Regions from separate parts of the Planococcus sp. TJ-307 genome, predicted to be linked through region 2. Evidence: riboswitches for the same ligand, from Rfam matches in the RefSeq annotation. Region 2 holds a riboswitch; each other region holds the start of a gene.
What was found. A riboswitch is a leader RNA that binds a small molecule or an ion and turns the genes downstream of it on or off. The one in region 2 is predicted to bind S-adenosylmethionine.
Positions count from the first base shown of each region.

Region 1 (4,909 bases), 400 kb from region 2:
CTCCTCTATTTGAATATCACTGTCCCGAATAGAGGATAAGGCTCGCCGGATTTCACTTGGCTCTCCGGAAAATTCAACAATCAGGTTGCCGTAAGGAATGCCCTGCAACTCTGTAACATTGCCGAACAGCACGTTCAAATCAACTTTGAAATCCCGCGAGACACGCGACATGAACGGTTTGCCGACCGAATTTCCAGTAAACTGGAGGCGATAAATCGCATTGTCGCTTTTGGCGTTCTGAATTTGCAAGAGCAGTGATTCCGGAAGCTCATCATTCATTACCGAGCGGACAAAACGTTTTGTCGTAGGTTGTTGCGGGTTCGAGAAAATATCGAAAACGCTGCCTTGCTCAATGACTTTTCCTGCTTCAAGCACAGCTACCTTATCGCAAATTTCCCGGATAACGCCCATCTCATGTGTAATGAGCAAAATGGTGATGTTGTATTCATTGTTGATTTTGCGCAGCAGATCCAAAATTGATTTAGTCGTCTGCGGATCGAGTGCCGAGGTCGCTTCGTCGCATAGCAGGACGGAAGGGTTGGTAGCCAGCGCACGGGCAATGCCGATTCGCTGTTTTTGTCCACCGGATAGCTGATCTGGGTACTTTTGTGCCTGATCCCCCAGACCGACAAAGTCGAGCAGGTCTTTTACTTGTTTTTCGATCTCCGCTTTTGGTGTTTTCGCCAACAAAAGCGGCATCGCAACATTATGGTAAACCGTTTTTGAATTCAGCAGATTAAAATGCTGAAAAATCATGCCGATGTCTTTTCGGATGGTGCGGATTTCCTTGCTGGATAGGGTGGATATGTCTTTTCCCTGAATCATTACACGTCCTGTGGTAGGGCGTTCGAGCAGGTTGACCGTGCGGATCAATGAACTTTTTCCGGCTCCACTAAAGCCGATAACTCCGTATATTTCTCCGGTTTCGACGGTCAGGTCAATGCCATTCAAGGCATGGATTTCCTGTTTGCCTGATTGGTAGGTCTTGGCGACGCCTTCGAATTGAATCATGGTGATGGTGCCTCCTTAGGTTGGAATGAATTGTATCAAATCGACGGTGTCTCAAATGCTGATTGAGATAATAGACAAAAAAGAGCCCTCTTTTTTCTCATCCATAAGAAAAAAGAGGGCTCCAGTTGAAACCATCTAATTCTCATCTTCCAAATGCCTTAAATGGCATTTGCAGGAGTTGGCACAGTTTTTGCGGTTAAACAAATCTGCTGCCGAAACGTCTCAGGGCCTGTCCCTCGGTTTCTCTTGATAAGAAAGTGATGTATGCTATTCGATTCGTGAGTCTTACTTTATGGTGAAATAACAAAAAAGTCAAGAAAAACTTTGAGATTTATTTCACAATCTTTAAAATGTGAGAAAAACCACTGTGAAATCTACTTTAAGATGATGTACTAGATTTCTTGCGCAAAACTGAAGATACTTTACTTTCAGTACCATCTTTTATTCGGATAATGTTTTCATTATGCTTCCATACGGCCATAGCAAATAAAGCCGAAGCAGTCAGCAAGGGCCAAGCTCCAGATGCCGGAATAAAAGCAATGACAAAATAAACGGCATAAAGAACAAATACGCCAATTACCAAGTAGTCTGTTGCAAGCGAAACGCCGATCAACAGAATCAGTCCAAGCAACCCAAGCTTCCAATCGAGGGCGAGCATAACGCCAATGACTGAAGCGGTTCCTTTCCCGCCGTCAAAGTTCATGTAAAAGGGAAAGTTGTGCCCGAAAACTACCCCGGCACCTGCCACAAACAACAAAGCCCAAGTCATTTCAGCTGAGAAGTTTCCTGTTTCCAATAATAAGCGGAGACCTGCAACTGCAGCAAATCCTTTAAAAATATCAATAAATGCAACAAGCAATCCATATTTCCAGCCCAATACGATCGCAGCATTGGATGCACCGGAATTTTTCACGCCTTCTTTTTTTACGTTAACTCCTGACAAAGCCTGTGCAGCAAGGGATCCGTGAAAACAACCAATGATATAGCCTGCAACGAATAATAGCAAAATCCAAACCAGCATACCGATTCCTCCTCTATACTAAATGTTAACGTTTGAGTGAAAGGAAGGTTTCAAAATTTTTTGACTAATACGCTTGACAAAAAGCGCTGAAGTTTTTATACTTCTCAACAAGATGAAAAACCAAATCAAATACTCTTATCAAGAGTGGCGGAGGGATAGGCCCTGTGATGCCCGGCAACCAACAGACATTTTGTCTGGAAAGGTGCTAATTCCTACAGAACTGATCGACAGGTTCTGACAGATAAGAGGAGGAAACTCCGTAATTTACGGCCCTCTTCTTAACCGAAGGGGGCTTTTTGCTGTCCCTTTCTGCATGAATAGTATCCACAAAAAATAGGGGGAATGGAAAATGACCAACTTAAAACCAGAAACATTATTGCTTCACGGGGGACAACAGCCGGATCCTACGACAGGATCAAGAGGGGTTCCCATCTACAAAACTACTTCTTACGTTTTTAAAGACACTCAGCATGCACAGGATCTTTTTGGACTGAAGGATACCGGCAATATTTATTCGCGTATCATGAATCCGACGGTCGATGTCTTTGAACAGCGGGTAGCGTTATTAGAAGGCGGAACAGCAGCTGTTGCCTTGTCCTCCGGAATGGCGGCCATTGCTTTTTCCATTATGAATATAGCAGAAGCTGGAGACGAAATTGTGGCAGACAGCAACCTGTATGGCGGAACATACAATTTATTGGCGAACACGTTGCCGCGTTATGGCATTACGACAAAATTTGTGGATGCGACAAATCCCGAAAACTTCAAAGCGGCGATTACAGATAAAACCAAAGTTCTATTCGGTGAAATTATTGGCAACCCGAGCTTGAATGTCTTTGATGTAGAAAAAGTAGCAGCCATTGCTCATGAAAATGGAATTCCACTATTGATCGATAATACCTTCGCGTCGCCATATGGCAGCAATCCCATTGAATACGGAGCAGATGTCGTCATTCATTCCGCTACAAAATGGATTGGCGGGCATGGCACGACAATTGGCGGAGTGGCAGTAGACGCGGGAACGTTCAATTGGGACAATCCTCGCTTTCCGAATTACACACAGCCGGACGAAACATACCACGGATTGCGGTATGGCATCGATGTACCGGAAGCGGCTTTTGCGACAAAGTTACGTGTTCAACTGCTTCGGGATTTTGGGCCATCCCTCAGTCCGGAAAGTGCCCATGCTTTGTTGCAAGGGTTGGAAACCTTGCACCTGCGCATTCCAAAACACAATAGCAATGCCCAACTTGTCGCCGATTATTTGAAACAACACCCGCAAATCGAGTGGGTGAATTTCCTTGGTTTTGAAGATCATCCTTCTCATCAACTGGCGAAGAAATACTTGAAAAACGACGGTTATGGATCAATTGTCAATTTTGGAATTAAAGGCGGGCGTGAAGCGGGCCGGAAAGTGATTGACAGCGTCCATCTGTGGTCTCATGTAGCCAATGTAGGGGATGCTAAATCACTGATCATTCATCCGGCTTCGACTACGCATCAACAATTGAACAACGAGGAACTACAAGCATCCGGCGTAACAGAGGAGCTAATTCGCTTGTCTGTCGGGTTGGAGAATGCAGAAGACTTGATCGCTGATTTGGAGCAAGCGATTCAGGCAGCCGTATTGGAAAATGCATAAGGAGGGATTTTCATGAAAACAGTCTCCATCGGCTCGTTAACCCTGGATTCAATGGAGGTTTTAAACGATGTTGAACTTGCATATGAACGTCTTGGAGACCGGGAATCTCCGGTTGTCCTAGTCTGCCATGCATTGACAGGCGACCAATATGCAATTGGCACAGAGGGCAATCCAGGGTGGTGGGCTGGGTTGATTGGACCAGGCAAACCGGTGGATACGACTATTTTTCAAGTGATTACCTTTAATGTTCTTGGAGGATGCCACGGATCAACGGGTCCTTTATCGACAGATCCGGCAACGGGAAATCCCTACCATGCTGCGTTTCCAACCCTGACCATACGTGACATGGTACGCGCTGAATACTGTGCACTCAAAAAGCTTGGCATCAACCATCTCAAAGGTGTGATTGGCGGTTCGTTAGGTGGAATGAAGACCTTGGAATGGGGAAGATCTTACCCTGAATTCATCGATGCGGTTTTTCCTTTAGCCGTAACCCCCTATTACAGTGATTACGGTGTCGCTTTTAATCACATCGGCATACTAGCAATAGAAAGTGACAGTGAATTTAATGGTGGAAAGTATAAAGATTCTGCTCGTTTAAAAGGTTTTGAAGTGGCACGAATGGCAGGCATGGTTACTTATCGGAGCGGCAATATGTTTAATCAGCGATTTGGACGAACCCATGACGGCAACGAATTCGATGTTCAATCTTACTTGAATTATCAAGGGAAGAAACTGGCGGGCCGATTTGATGCCAATAGTTATGTGCTGCTGTTGAAAGCAATGAATACACATGACATCCAAGATGCTGTTCTGGATATTCCAGTGTTTTCATTATCATTTACTCATGATTTGCTTTATCCAAGTGAACTAATGATTCCATGGCTTGAAAAACAAAAAGTGGCAAGCTGGGAAATTGTTGAAACGGAATTTGGCCATGATGGGTTTCTTGTAGAGTTTGAAAAATGGGGCGGGTTTATAAAGAACAAGTTAAAAAGCCTTTTAGTGCCTGAACTTACGCGCTGAGAGAGATTTACAAAAAAGCATCTGAACGGGAAGGTTCCCCGTCAGATGCTTTTTGTAGTCAATCTTCATCCTCAATATCCACATCGTCTGGGATGGGCATGGCACGCCATTCTTCAAGCGCTTGTTTTGCTTCTTCCAACTGTTGGAAATGCGTACCGAACTGAGAGGTATTGATCATGTACTGTTCTCCATCATGGACTGCTCGAATA
Region 1 is NZ_JBZDOJ010000001.1:568,285-573,193, forward strand. Features, by position in the region: gene AC4EHK_RS02805 (methionine ABC transporter ATP-binding protein) at 1-1,011, opposite strand, end outside; SAM riboswitch class I at 1,151-1,267, opposite strand; gene AC4EHK_RS02810 (glycerol-3-phosphate acyltransferase) at 1,391-2,032, opposite strand; SAM riboswitch class I at 2,165-2,280, shown strand; gene AC4EHK_RS02815 (O-acetylhomoserine aminocarboxypropyltransferase/cysteine synthase family protein) at 2,382-3,674, shown strand; gene metX (homoserine O-acetyltransferase MetX) at 3,687-4,700, shown strand; gene AC4EHK_RS02825 (helix-turn-helix domain-containing protein) at 4,759-4,909, opposite strand, start outside.
Region 1: it holds a riboswitch for S-adenosylmethionine, as region 2 does, so the genes downstream of both, AC4EHK_RS02815 (O-acetylhomoserine aminocarboxypropyltransferase/cysteine synthase family protein) here and AC4EHK_RS04680 (methionine biosynthesis PLP-dependent protein) in region 2, are expected to answer to the same signal.

Region 2 (4,909 bases):
AGCGGTTTTTTAGCTAACAAAACCAGTAGAAATAGAACTGTAGATTTCCAAGTAACCCCGCTTTTTTATTATCAGAATAGCCTGTATAATAGAAGTAGATAAGGACTCCGCGTTCATTGCCAGCTAGCTGCACAATATCATACAAGGAGGTTAATCATAATGGAACGCAAAGTACTCGATCCCCGTGAAGCTGAACTTCGTATAGACGACGATTTCAATGCGGTTCTGAACATGATTGGCGAAGGCGCACCTGACTATCCAGCTTATGAAGAAGACGAGATTCCAAGACGGCGGCAGCGGGAAGATGAACAAGTGAAAGATCTTCATTGATGTCAAATCATGGCCTCTCTGCAACAGAGAGGCCATTTTTATGCAAAAAAACCCCGTTCAAAAAAATGAACGGGGTTTTGGCTTAACTCATCATTTCTGCCACGTAATCATACGAACGCAAGCGGTCTTCCTGATGGAAAATCGGCGAGTTGACGATAACTTCGTTGGCTCTTGTTTTAAGAATAAAGTTCTTCAGTTTTTGTTTGACGATGTCTGGTGTTCCGACAATCATCGATTCGGAATCCAGCTTGTCACGGAAAATCGCAATTTCTCGATCTGTCCATACCTCTTCTAAGTTGTCGATCGGCGCTTGGAACGTCGTCGGCTCCCCTCTCATCAACGAGAACATCTGCTGCTGAGATGAAGTCGCAAGCCATTCAGCACGTTCCTGAGTTTCCGCCACAATGATGTTAACCCCGAGCATGGCATATGGTGATGCCAAAACGGAAGAAGGCTTGAAGTTCTGATGGTACAGCTGCAGCGCCTGCATCATATAATCTGGCGCAAAATGGCTGGCGAATGCAAACGGCAACCCTTTCAATGCGGCAAGTTGTGCACTAAATCCGCTTGATCCAAGCAGCCAAAGCGGAATTTTCAAATTAGTTCCGGGATAAGCACGAACACGCCCCACCGGATTTTCTGAAAAGTAGTTTTCCAGCTCTGCCACCTGCTGAGGGAAATCATCTCCACTGCTTTGCAATGTCCGGCGCAATGCATAAGCAGTTGCCTGATCACTCCCAGGTGCACGGCCTAAGCCCAAATCAATGCGGCCCGGATAGATGGTTTCCAATGTGCCAAATTGTTCGGCAATCACAAGCGGCGCATGGTTCGGCAGCATAACTCCGCCTGAACCTACACGAATAGACTCTGTCGCGCCTGTAATATGGCCAATCAGGACCGATGTTGCTGAGCTCCCAATACCGGGCATATTGTGATGTTCCGCCAACCAATAACGATGGAATCCTAACCGCTCTACATGCTGTGCCAATTCCACACTATTTATAAACGTCTGTGCCGTTTCCGCACCTTCATTGATCGGCGCCAAATCGAGCACACCCAATGGTATATTTTCAAATTTCTTAATTTCCATATCTATTCCACTCCTATTCCCTTCCATTGTAGCGATATTTCACAAAAACTTCCTTTTTCCTGCTCAGAACAAGAAAAGCGCAAGCAGCCATGTAGATTCGACGGGCATAAGACACGCTGTCGAAGCGGCGTTTTTTAGCCGCACAGCCAGAGTGGCTTATGACCCTAGAATCTGGCTGCTGGAGCTGGACAACAAAGAAAAGCGCAAGCGCCCGTGTAGCTCTGACGGGCATAAGCCAGACCGGCAAAGCGGCGCTCTTTGCCGCACAGTCGGGTTGGCTTATGACCCGAAGAGCTGGGCGCTGGAGCTGGACAAAGAAAAGCGCAAGCGCCCGTGGAGGTCCGATGGGCATAAGACGCTCCGGCGAAACGGCGTTTCTTCAGCCGTACAGCTGGAGTGGCTTATGGTCCTAGGAGCTGAACAATAAGAAAAGCGCAATTGCGTGATGCAAGTACTAGAATCATATACAATAATTCCCCCTATCTTCCCTTTTCAATTTTCTTTTTATTTCAACTATTTGGTTTTCATCCTTGCTTTCCTCTACTAAATGATTTAAGATTAAAAACATCGAAACAGAACGACTTATAACTTCATAAGATATTTCTTATCTAGAGAGACGGAGGGACTTGGCCCTGTGAAGTCTCAGCAACCAGTCTGACGAAGACTACGGTGCTAATTCCAATAGGCGCTGCCTACCAGATGAGAAGAATGCATTTCCAGACAGGGGCTTTCTTCTTTTGAAGAACAGCCCCTGTTTTATTGTTGAAAGGATGAGTGAAATGACAAAACACAGCTTGGAAACGTTATTGGTTCAACTAGGCAATCGCAGCGACGCGGCAACGGGAGCGGTCAACCCGCCCATATACTTATCGACGGCCTATGAACACCAAGGGCTTGGGCAATCAACTGGCTATGACTACACACGAACAAAAAATCCAACGCGTTCTGTTCTGGAAGAAGGATTTGCAGAACTTGAGGGCGCTGATGCCGGATTTGCCTGTAGTTCCGGCATGGCAGCCATCCAACTGGTTTTGTCTCTTTTTCGTCCAGGCGATGAACTATTAGTGCCGGAAGATATTTATGGCGGAACTTATCGCCTATTGGACCATTTTGCAGCAGCTTACAATATCCACCCGAAATATGCAGCGTTTGAAGATGTACAGGACACCGAAGAAAAAATTACGATAAATACCCGGGCACTCTTTATTGAAACACCGACCAATCCGCTGATGCAGGAAATCGACCTTGCCGCTTATGCCGGATTGGCAAAAAAACATAATCTGCTCTTGATTGTCGACAATACTTTCCTTACTCCTTTCTTCCAACAGCCGATCGAATTGGGAGCAGATATCGTCATCCACAGTGCCACAAAATACATTGGCGGACACAATGATGTTCTCGCGGGTCTAGTTGTTGCAAAAGGAGAAAGCATCTGTCAAAAACTCTCGATGTTCCATAACTCCGTCGGCGCGGTACTGTCGCCTTTTGATTCTTGGCTGCTAATCCGTGGATTAAAGACTTTGCCTCTGCGCATGCGTCAACATGAAGCCAATGCAAAAGCGATTGCCGCTTTTCTTGCCGAGCAGCCCGCGATTTCGGATGTACTGTATCCCGGAAGAGGCGGCATGCTGTCATTCCGCTTGCAGCAAGAAGAATGGGTCGGGCCTTTCCTGGAAAACATCAAGTTAATTACCTTTGCCGAGAGCTTAGGCGGCGTTGAGAGCTTTATTACGTATCCCGCTACCCAAACCCATGCAGACATTCCATTTGAAGAACGCACCAAACGCGGTGTTTGCAACCGGCTCTTGCGCTTCTCGGTCGGTGTCGAACTCGCTGAAGATTTAATTGCTGACCTGTCGCAGGCATTTTCGAAATTGAAAGAGGAGGTTGTTGAATATGACGGATCGTATTGAAACCAAGTTTATCCACTCTACCGGAGTTGACCCGCAAACTGGGGCCGTTAACGTACCCATCTACTTATCTTCCACATTTCATCAGAAGAGTCTTGATTCGTTTGGGCCTTTTGATTATAGCCGCTCTGGAAATCCGACTCGTCTGGCATTGGAAGAAACTATCGCTAACCTAGAAGGCGGCAAACGTGGATTTGCCTTTTCATCAGGAATGGCCGCTATTTCTTCCGCTTTCATGCTCCTATCTTCAGGTGATCACGTCCTCGTCTCAGAGGACGTCTACGGGGGAACTTACCGGTTCATTACCGAAGTTTTGGACAAATTTAATATCGAATACACATTCGTCAATATGACCGATTTGAACGAAATGGCGAACGCGATTCAGCCGAATACGAAAGTGGTTTATTTGGAAACTCCATCTAATCCGGTCATGAACATTACAGATATCGAAATCGCTGCAAAACTAGCGAAAGCCAATGGCTGCCTGACATTCGTCGACAACACATTCATGACGCCCCTTTACCAGAATCCGTTGGCGCTTGGTGCAGATATCGTTCTCCATAGCGCAACGAAATTCCTGTCAGGACACAGCGATGTCATCGCAGGACTTGCGGTGACTAAAGATGAAGAACTTGGAAACCGGCTGGGCTTTATTCAAAATACTTTTGGTTCGGTTCTAGGCGCACAAGATTCTTACTTGCTGATTCAAGGCATCAAGACATTGGGTGCCCGGTTGGGACAGTCGTCCGAATCGGCACGCACAATCGCAGAATATCTGCATAACCATCCATTGATCGAAGAAGTTTACTACCCAGGATTTTCATTTCATCCTGGCAATCCGATTCACGAACGCCAGGCCAGAAGCGCAGGCGCCGTTCTCTCCTTCCGCTTAGCTGATAAAAAATCAGCCCGTGTCTTTGTGGATCATTTGAGAATTCCCGTATTTGCTGTCAGCCTGGGTGCTGTTGAATCGATCCTGTCTTACCCAGCAACCATGTCCCACGGCTCAATGCCTGTCGAAGAACGTGAAAAACGTGGAATCACAGATGGCTTGCTGCGCTACTCTGTTGGCCTTGAACATCCGGATGATCTGGTCCAAGACCTAAATCAGGCATTGGCCCAAGTAGCCCGCCGTAATGGGCTGAGTATTGCTAATTAAACCAAGAACTTGCCGTATCAATAAAATACTAAATTATTGCCGAATTAGAACCCTTTTGCTAGTTAGCTAAAGGGTTCTTATATTTTGCGCAAGCCCGTTTTTCTAATGCGGAAATAACTCAATATACGGCTCCAAACCTGTGAAAGACGCAGAATCTCCTCCTTATTTTCTTTCTTAAAAAATGAGGAGTAAGATGAACAAGGCTGCTTCCCGCTATATATTCGACATATATATTGATAAAATATTGTTTTCCTCAAAATCTGGTTGACTTTATCAGTTAGCACCTTATAATTGAAAATGAGAATGATTTTCATTTGAAATATAACTTATACAATTAAGGGAGAGACACTCATGAACAAACTGATTTACGTCGTTTTGGCATTTTTACTTCTTGTTTTAACAGCATGTGGAAACACGGAT
Region 2 is NZ_JBZDOJ010000001.1:972,425-977,333, reverse strand. Features, by position in the region: gene AC4EHK_RS04695 (hypothetical protein) at 160-330, shown strand; gene AC4EHK_RS04690 (LLM class flavin-dependent oxidoreductase) at 413-1,420, opposite strand; gene AC4EHK_RS04685 (hypothetical protein) at 1,572-1,847, shown strand; SAM riboswitch class I at 2,022-2,126, shown strand; gene AC4EHK_RS04680 (methionine biosynthesis PLP-dependent protein) at 2,200-3,333, shown strand; gene metC (cystathionine beta-lyase) at 3,317-4,489, shown strand; gene AC4EHK_RS04670 (Fe(3+) ABC transporter substrate-binding protein) at 4,841-4,909, shown strand, end outside.

Region 3 (4,909 bases), on a different contig from region 2:
TTTTTTCTACACCTTCAGCCAATGTAATCAAGCCTTCAGCTTCAAGCATAGAAAGAATGCGGCCGTGATCAGCAACCGAGTTGCTCATCAAAATCGTTCCACCTTCAGGCAGTTCATCAAGTGAAGCGTGATCCTGAGAGTAAACACCGATTGGCTCGATGTGAATGCTGCCTGCGTTTTCAAATTCGTAGCCATGATCCGCTACTTGCGACTCTAGGTAAGGAATGTGTTGGAAATAGTTGGCGTCGATTTCACCAGACTCTAAATCTTCATTTGGCAGGATGTAATCCTGGTATGTTTCAATTTCAAGTTCAATGCCCTGCTCTTCTAGAATCGGTTGTGCCTGTTCTAAAATTTCAGCGTGGGGCACGTTCGAAGCGCCAACGCGCAATGTGCTCGATTCTTCTTCTTCGCTTGCCCCGCCATTTCCGCATCCTGCGAGTACTAAAGCTGTTAGTGCTGTTCCTGCTACAAATTTCTTCATCTGACTCTCTCCCTTTTCATGTGTTTTTATATAGTACGGAAAATCCGCTGCTATCGTTTGTCTGACTTAGTTGTCACCCAATCACCTATAAATTGAATAACGAAGACGATGATCAAAATTAAGATCGTTGCCATTAACGTGACATCTTCCCGGCTGCGCTGGAACCCGTCCAAGAAAGCCAAAGTCCCAAGGCCGCCTGCGCCAATGATGCCAGCCATTGCCGTGTAACCGACTAATGCAATGGCCGTCACCGTGATTCCGGAAATTAAAGCCGGTTTCGATTCAGGCAACAGGACTTTCCAAATGATGGTGCCGGTTGTCGCGCCCATAGAACGGGCAGCTTCGATGACCCCTTTATCAATTTCTTTCAAGGCAATCAGCACCATGCGTGCATAAAATGGAGCTGATCCGATGATCAATGCCGGCAATGCAGCGTTGGGTCCACGAATAGAGCCCATCAAGAATAACGTAAACGGAATCAATAAGATAATCAGGATGATAAAGGGAATCGAGCGGAAAATATTCACGAATGCCCCTGTCAGCCAGTTGACGACTTTGTTTGCCCATAATTGCTTTGGCGCTGTCAAAAACAGCAAAATACCAAGAGCCAATCCAATAACAAATGTAAATACTGTGGACAATGCCGTCATGTAAAGTGTTTCAATAGTGGCTTCCCACATATTGTCCCAATCGACGTTCGGGAATAATGATTCAATCATTGTGCATCACCTCCGCTTGGACATCTTCTAACCGAAGGAATGCCAGTGCTTCTTCAATTTCTGCTGCTGAACCTTTCAATTGCAGGATCAACGTTCCATATGCCCCGCGCTGTGTGTGCGAGATATTGCCTTGAACAATGTTGACTTCCACTGCATGGCTGCGGATCAACTTTGTCAGAATCGGCTGTTCAGTTTGGTCTCCAACAAAGACCAATTTTACCAACTCGCCTGTCGGATACAATTCCCGAAGATTTTTGATGGTTTCGTGCGAATCACCGGAATCGGTAACCTGTGCCACAAAACGTTTCGTGATTTCTTCTTTCGGCGATTGGAAAACATTCAGAACATCGCCAAGTTCAACCACCCGGCCGCCTTCCATGACCGCCACACGATGGCAAATCTTGCGGATTACATGCATTTCATGAGTGATTAACACAATGGTCAAACCCAATCGTTTGTTGATGTCCACCAGCAGATCCAGGATGGCATCGGTTGTTTCTGGATCGAGTGCAGATGTTGCTTCGTCACACAACAAGACTTCCGGATCATTCGCCAGTGCCCGGGCAATGCCGACGCGCTGTTTCTGTCCGCCTGAAAGTTCCGATGGATACGCGTTTTCACGGCCAGTCAATCCAACCAGTTCGATCAACTCTTGAACTCGGTTGCCCCGCTGTGCTTTTGCCACTCCGGCAATCTCGAGCGGGAACTCGATATTCTCTCTTACTGTTCGAGACCATAACAAGTTGAAATGCTGGAAAATCATGCTGACTTTTTGGCGGGCCTTGCGCAATTCTCCACCTTTAATCGCTGTGATCGTCTGCCCGTTAATTTCGACTGTTCCTGAAGTTGGTTTTTCCAAACCGTTCAACAACCGGATCAACGTACTTTTACCAGCTCCGCTGTACCCGATAATGCCGAAGATTTCACCATCGGAAATGGATAAATCGACTCCGTCAACAGCTGTAAGAACTGCTTTGCCTGTATCGAATTTTTTCGTTACTTTTTTTAACTCAATCATCTCTTGAACACCCCTAGATTCTAAAAATAAAAAACCCTTCCGCGCAGAACTGAGCAGAAGGGCAAACGTATATTATACGGAAACCAATCTCTCATCTTCCAAAGCTTTCGCTTCGTGTGATTTGGCACCATTTCATTTTCATGACGGTTGCCGGGCTTCATAGGGCACTTCCCTCCACCACTCTTAATAAGAGTTTTGATATGAAATTATTTTATCAGAATCTCAATTTACCATGACGTGCTAAATTCGTCAACAGATTTCAACTTATCATATAAATATGGGACCGAATGGAAAGCATAAATCTTTTCCTCAATTTTGCCATTCTCCGTAATTAGCAGGCACGGCACACTTTCCACTTGGTATAAGCCTGCAATTTCTTGGACATAATTCAAGTTGGCTTTGCCGATTTCAAGATCCGGCAGCAGTTCTGTGACGACTGTCAACATCTTTGAAGCGACCTGGCAAGTCCCGCACATCGGCGTATATAAATAAAACGCAGTGGTCCGTTTTGTGTTTTTTTCTTTGATCCATTCTTTATGTGTCCATTCTTTCATCTTCTTCATCCCTCTATCAATAGCTTGTTGACCCGGACATTCGCTGCAATCAGCACATCCATCAAAATGCGAAGCGGTGTCGTTGAAACTTCCTTGTAGCTGCGATTCACATAGAAATGGCGGGCTTCCGGGAATTCACGTTTGACTAACTTCCGCAACTTTTCTCCTGAAGAATCGGCATCCACCAATATGATAATATCCTGATCTTCGTAAGGCAATAATAATTCTTCAAGCCGCGATGCACTTACTGTACCATTTGTGCAAAGAATCGTCACGGGTTCTGCAATGAGCGGCGCAATCCTCGACTTGTCGCTGATTCCCTCCACCACAATCACCTTTCCCATAAACATTCACCCCATCGAATATAGAATAAGAAAAGTCCTATTACTCAACTATACTAATTAATTCAATAGTTTCAAGAATATCACCTTGACGCCATAGAACCCTATTTCTTTCCTTGGGCCGTTTCAGCATTTTTTCCAATTCTATTCGGGGAGAAAAAAACAAAAAAGCGCCTAGGCATAGGCGCTTTCCAAAGTTTACTCGTTTGTCATTTCTTTGTATTGGTCTGCAGTCATCAGTTCGTTGACTTCTTCTTCAGAAGGGGCTTCGATAACCACCATCCAAGCTTGCTCGTAAGGAGATTCGTTGACGAATTCCGGGCTGTCTTCAAGCTCAGAGTTGACCTCAACTACTTTTCCGCTGATAGGTGCGTATAGTTCCGAAACCGTTTTAACAGATTCTACGCTGCCGAAGGGCTGATCTTTTTTCAGTTCTTCGCCAACTTGCGGAAGCTCAACAAAAACGATATCTCCCAATTCAGCCTGTGCGAAATGAGTAATTCCGATACGCGCATTGCCATCTTCGATTTTGACCCATTCGTGTTCTTTTGAATAACGAAGTTCTGCTGGTGTGCTCATCTTGACCCCTCCAAATTATGTAGTTCATTCATGTTCAGTTTGACATAAACAGCCGTGAAACACAAGATGACGCAGCCTTTATAACCAGCTCGTCCGGTAGTCCTCTTCTTTAAAGCCCAGTGTCACCTGTTTGCCGTCCCAAGCAAGCGGACGCTTGATCAGCATCCCGTCTGAAGCCAATAATTCCAGCTGCTGTTCTTCGGTCATGTCTGACAGCTTGTCTTTCAAGCTCAGTGAACGATAGACCAAGCCGCTCGTGTTGAAAAATTTCTTCAACTCCACCCCGCTTGCCTGGTAAATCTCTGTCAATTGTTCTTTTGTTGGCGGATTTTCTGCAATGTGAATTTCGTTATATTCGACACCGTTTTTTTCCAGCCAGCTTTTCGCTTTTCGGCACGTTGTGCATTTTGGATAAGCATAATAGGTAATCAAGTTAGAACCCCCTTTTTTCAAGCTTACCAAAAAGAACCCAAACGGTCGACGACAAAAAAACAGGCCAACCCAGATTTACTGAGTTAGCCTGTATTGAGAAAGCTATTACACAACGTATTTTTCGACATCGATCAGCTTGACAGCCGCTTCGCGTTTTTTCGCAATGACATTGTAAGGCGTTGAACGAGTCAATTTACGCAATGCAGAAAGCATCATACGTTGGTTGTCGCCTTCGATGGCTGCGATCAATGTTTCTTTCGCATCTCTTTCGATCTGGTCGAATGCTTCTTGGCAATAAATCTGCGTATACAATAGTTTCTGCTTGGCCTTTTCTTCGCCTGAAGCAGCGATTGCTTTTTCTGTACGCAATACGACCGACTCCATCGCAAAGACGCTGCTGACAATATCTGCGATGTTGACTAAAACTTCCTGCTCCGCTTCCAGTTTTGTCCCGTAAGTCTGAGCGGCAAGACCGGCCGCCAGCAAAGCGATCTTCTTAGCATTTTTCACCAAGTATTTTTCTTGGGCCAGCGCTTCTGTGCCGACTTCTTCTGGCATCATCATCAACAGCTCTTCTTGAAGCTGCTGTGCGTGCTGCAACAACGGCAATTCGCCTTTCATCGCTTTACGAAGCAATGTTCCTGGTACTAGCAAGCGGTTGATTTCATTGGTGCCTTCAAAAATACGGTTGATGCGTGAATCGCGGTAAATGCGCTCGATTTCGTATTCCTGCATAAAGCCGTATCCTCCGTGTAATTGAACACCTTCATCGACGATGTAAT
Region 3 is NZ_JBZDOJ010000005.1:161,335-166,243, reverse strand. Features, by position in the region: gene AC4EHK_RS16850 (MetQ/NlpA family ABC transporter substrate-binding protein) at 1-484, opposite strand, end outside; gene AC4EHK_RS16845 (methionine ABC transporter permease) at 535-1,203, opposite strand; gene AC4EHK_RS16840 (methionine ABC transporter ATP-binding protein) at 1,196-2,221, opposite strand; SAM riboswitch class I at 2,310-2,414, opposite strand; gene AC4EHK_RS16835 (thioredoxin family protein) at 2,449-2,775, opposite strand; gene AC4EHK_RS16830 (toprim domain-containing protein) at 2,781-3,119, opposite strand; gene gcvH (glycine cleavage system protein GcvH) at 3,315-3,695, opposite strand; gene AC4EHK_RS16820 (arsenate reductase family protein) at 3,774-4,127, opposite strand; gene AC4EHK_RS16815 (acyl-CoA dehydrogenase FadE) at 4,233-4,909, opposite strand, start outside.
Region 3: it holds a riboswitch for S-adenosylmethionine, as region 2 does, so the genes downstream of both, AC4EHK_RS16840 (methionine ABC transporter ATP-binding protein) here and AC4EHK_RS04680 (methionine biosynthesis PLP-dependent protein) in region 2, are expected to answer to the same signal.

Region 4 (4,909 bases), 630 kb from region 2:
CAAAGAGAATATAAAGTAGCTGAAAAGATTGTAAGCAAGGTGCAGGAGAGGTTTGCTGTTGAGTTTCCGTTGGAGGAAGTAGCTTATATTGCTATGCATTTACTTGGCACCAAAATAGCTGCGCATCCGGCAGCAGGTGAAAAAGTGGTCAAACAAGTAATCCAACAAGAAATTTCAGAGCTGGTGAGAAGGGCTTTGGAAAGCATTGAATTAAAGCTCAATTTAGGCATTCTGGATGATCAAGAATTGATTCTCGCCTTAAGCCTTCATTTAAAACCCGCTGTAAACCGCTACAAATATGGTATGAACATTCGAAATCCAATGTTGCAGGACATTAAGTCAAATTATCCCGTGGCATTCGAAGCCGGTATTATCGCAGGATTGGCCATAAACAAGGCAATTGGGTCAGTCATTGATGAAAACGAAATCGGCTATTTAGCCCTCCACATTGCGGCTGCCATTGAGCGTAGAAAATCTGAAATTGTCCCGAAAAAATGCTTGATTGTCTGTGCTTCAGGATTGGGAACAGCCCAATTGATTTACTATAAACTAAAGTCTCAGTTTGGCGATAGCCTAGATGTAGCCGGCACAACCGAATATTACAAGCTCGGACAGTATAAGTTGGATGGCATTGATTTTATTATCAGTTCGATTCCGATACAGGAAGAATTGGACATCCCCGTAATTGTCGTCAATGCGATTTTGGGAGAGGCGGACATTCGAAAAATTGAAAAGTTCATTTTAAAGGATGGGCAAAACATCACTTCATATTTTCAAAAAGACTTAATGTTTCTCGGAAAAGAGCTGCGCTCAAAAGAAGAAATTCTTGAATTCTTAACCGAAAGACTGTTCGAACGTGGATTGGTAGACGAAGGCTGCCTGAAGGCGATATACGAGCGCGAAAGAGCCGCACCGACTTCCTTTGGCAATTTAGTGGCCATACCACATCCCATCACACCGCATTCCAAAACGACTTTTTTAACGGTTTGTACGCTGAAAAAACCTGTTATATGGAAAGATAAGCCAGTTCAATTTGTCTGTCTGCTGAATGTTATGGAAGACAGCCGGGAAGATTTGCAGTTTATGTACGATGTACTTGGCAGAATCATTCATAACAGCGCACTGGTTGAAAGGCTGATCAAAGCCAGAACCTACGAAGAGTTTATGAAAGTGATCGCCTTTTGAATTCAATAGATATTCGACGAAAAAAGGAGATGAAGCATTATGGTGGAAAAACAATTTACACTTACAGACGAGGCAGGAATTCATGCACGTCCAGCTGCCATTCTGGTAAGTCTGGCAAATAAATTCGATTCACAAGTAAATTTGCTTCATAAGGAAAGGACGGTGGATTTAAAGTCTATTTTAGGGGTGATGTCCTTGGGGATTGCTTACGGTTCCGAGTTTAAAGTGAGTATTGTGGGAGTAGACGAAGAAGACGCCATCAAAGAAATTGAAAGTGTGATGGAAAAAGAAGGATTGGCTAAATAGCTCGTTTCCACAAAGAACCCGAGGGATCATTTCTGATTCCTCGGGTTCTTTGTGGGTAAACAACTTTCATGGGGAATAATCTTTGGAATCAGTCGAAATCTTTTTTCTCCCATTCGTCATCCGGAATTTCCAAATCTTCACCGGAAAAACGTTCTTCCTGGAACGGATCGCCGTTCATGTGAAAGCCGTTCTGTTCCCAAAAGCCCGGCTGATTTTCATCGATAAACTCGATACCGCGGACCCATTTGACGCTTTTCCAAAAATACAATTGGGGCACTACAAAACGCAGCGGGTAGCCGTGCTTGGCCGTCAAGGGCTCGCCGTCAAGAGAATGGGCGAGCAGCACATCCTCACGGTCAAGGTCTGACAGAGCAACATTGGTCGTGTAGTCATAATCGCCGTGAAGCATGACGTAGCCGCTTTTTGGCGTGACGCCCAATTCTTTCATCAAGTCGATAAAGCGGACGCCGGTGAAGGTATTGTCGAAGCGGGACCAGCGTGTCACACAGTGGATGTCGCGGGTCACGGTCGTTTGCGGCAATTTCAACAAGTCATCGTAATGCAAGGTGACTTCCTTGTCGACCTGCCCAAAGATTTTCAATGTCCATGTAGCCATGTCGTATTCTGGCACTTCGCCTTCGTGCAGAACAGGAAAGCGCTCGGTCAAGACTTGTCCAGGCGGCAGGCGTTCAGCCAGCGCAGGATCCACTACAGGGACCCGTGTTCGTTTAATCCGTTCGGCTTTGCTCAACTTCATGCAATCACTCCCTAAAATTAATAAAACTCCTCCGCTGAAAAGTGGAAGAGTGGCTGTCTGTTGGTGAATTTCTCTTCCTCATCTTTCAGAACTTCTAAGCTCTGCTGGATTTGGCACCATTCCAGTTCGTGAACTGGCGGTTGCCGGGCGTCGTCGGGCCATTTCCCTCTGCCTCTCTTGATAAGGATGGTGCAGTATTTAATTTTTTGCTTGCCTCATTTTACCTAATCTATCCGCTTCTTACAAGATTATTCGGAAAATTATTCAGCTTCTCTCTCGCTGGCGTTATACTAGAAAGACGTAGAGAATTTTGGTCATCGGAAATAAACGTTACTTGATGCAAATGAGGAGTCCTCCAAATGAAAAAAATGATCGGTCTTATAAGTTTGACGCTCTTCATGAGCGGTTGCAGCAACACTTCGGCAAGCGACGGGGAGCTGTTGGTTTCAACAGCTTCCAGCTTGACGGAAGTAATGGGGAAGATGGAAGAGGAATTTCAAAAGGCAGAGCCCGATATTGAACTGAGCTTTAATTATGGATCATCCAGCAAACTGCGGAGCCAGATCGAGCAAGGGGCGCCAGCGGATCTGTTTTTGTCTGCCAGTGAAAACGATATGAATTTGCTTCAATCGCAGCAGCTTGTCGAATCAAACAGCATTGTATCTTTCGCTGAAAATCGGCTGGTCCTGGCTTCGCTCGAAAAGTTTCCGGAAACAGCCGATTTTGTGGAAACATTAATGAGTACAGAAGAAACCATTGCAGTCGGAGAACCTGATAGTGTACCACTAGGAAATTATACGAAGCAGGCGCTGGCCAACCAAAATTTATGGCAGCCGCTTGAAGGCCGCCTTGTCTATGCCAAAGATGCAAGGCAAGTAGTAACTTATATCGAGAGCGGAAACGCTGAACTCGGCGTCATCTATTCCTCCGATGCGGTTATTTCCCAGGAAATAACCGGGACGCTCGAAGTGCCCGGACAAATAAGTCCTGTGGTTTACCCAGGTGCTGTCGTAGCGGCTTCCCAAAAACAGCCCACCGCAGAAGCTTTTTTGGATTTTGTCACTGGTCCAAAAGGCCAGGAAGTTCTTAAAGAGTACGGATTTTTGGCGCCAAACGGAGAAACACCATGATGCCCTATGATCTGTCTCCGCTATGGCTGTCGTTGAGAGTTGCAGTTATTTCCACATTTTTTGTGTTTTTGGTCAGCCTGGCTCTGGCACGATTGATGAACAGGCGCGACTTTTTCGGCAAAAGCTTTGTGGAAGCCTTAATACTGCTGCCGTTGGTTTTGCCACCGACGGTCATTGGCTTTGGTTTGATTGTTTTGTTCGGTGCTAATGGTCCGCTCGGCATCTTACTGGAACAATGGTTTGGGTTCCGTGTTGTTTTTACCTGGATCGGTGCGGCCATAGCTTCATTTGTTGTTTCATTGCCGCTGATGTACCAAAGCGTCCTTGCAGCTTATGAAAAAGTAGATCCTCGCTGGGAGAATGTGGCACGGACAATGGGTGTCTCTGAATGGCGCATCTTTCGGACCATCACGTTTCCGCTGGCCTGGTCGGGCATTCTGGCAGGTCTGATTCTTGCTTTTGCACGCGGCATCGGCGAGTTTGGGGCAACCTTGATGATTGCCGGCTATATTCCAAGGGTGACAGAAACGGTGCCATTAGCGATTTACTTTGCCTATGAAGCAGGAGATATGGAAAAAGCCTTGTTTTGGGTAGTGATTATTTCCTCTCTTGGAGTCGCTGCGATCACTTGGGTCAATTATTGGCGCAAAAAAACGGCCATACGAATCGGGAGGGAATGAGCCCATGCTTTTAGTTGATTTTCAAAAACAATTGGACCATTTCAGTTTAAAAATGCAATTCGAGCTGGACCGGGAAATCTTGGCGCTGGTCGGCTCTTCCGGTTCGGGGAAAACCACGCTATTGAATTGCCTGGCTGGTATTGTCCACCCGGATGCTGGTACGATTTCCTTGAATGGCAGAAGTTTTTTCAGCGGAGAACAAAAACCATTAAAGATCCAGAAAAGAAAAGTTGGTTATTTGTTTCAAGATTACGCCTTGTTTCCGCATTTGAGCGTCGAACAAAACATTCTGTACGCACTGTCGCGGGGGGCAGATGTATCGCATATTACCGAACTGACAAAAATTCTAGGCATCACCGGTCTGCTTGGCAAATACCCGCACCAGATTTCTGGGGGTGAAAAGCAGCGTGTCGCGTTAACGCGTGCAATGGCCGTACAGCCGGATATTCTGTTGCTTGATGAACCTTTTTCTGCTTTGGATGACGCCAATCGTGACCGCTGCCAGGATGAACTGCTGCGGATTCACCAGCAATGGCAAATCCCAATTATCTTCGTGACTCATCGGATTGCGGATGCTGAAAAGCTGGCAGACCGGGTGATGCGGATTGAAAAAGGCCGGATGACCGAAGAAACGGGCCATTAAAGCAGACTGTCGTTTGGAAATGCCAACAGTAAACTTATTATAATGAAGAAATGGCTTGAGCGATCAAGCGATAGGAAGTGGGAATCAACGTGGATGAACGCTATTCAAGACAAGTCCTATTCAAGCCGCTTGGCCAAACCGGCCAGGAAAAGCTGGCTTTATCAACTGTCACAATAATCGGCTGTGGAGCATTAGGATCGGCTATTGC
Region 4 is NZ_JBZDOJ010000001.1:342,632-347,540, forward strand. Features, by position in the region: gene AC4EHK_RS01640 (BglG family transcription antiterminator) at 1-1,185, shown strand, start outside; gene AC4EHK_RS01645 (phosphocarrier protein HPr) at 1,225-1,491, shown strand; gene AC4EHK_RS01650 (sulfite oxidase-like oxidoreductase) at 1,580-2,242, opposite strand; SAM riboswitch class I at 2,324-2,435, opposite strand; gene modA (molybdate ABC transporter substrate-binding protein) at 2,608-3,378, shown strand; gene modB (molybdate ABC transporter permease subunit) at 3,375-4,058, shown strand; gene AC4EHK_RS01665 (ATP-binding cassette domain-containing protein) at 4,063-4,701, shown strand; gene AC4EHK_RS01670 (ThiF family adenylyltransferase) at 4,791-4,909, shown strand, end outside.
Region 4: it holds a riboswitch for S-adenosylmethionine, as region 2 does, so the genes downstream of both, AC4EHK_RS01650 (sulfite oxidase-like oxidoreductase) here and AC4EHK_RS04680 (methionine biosynthesis PLP-dependent protein) in region 2, are expected to answer to the same signal.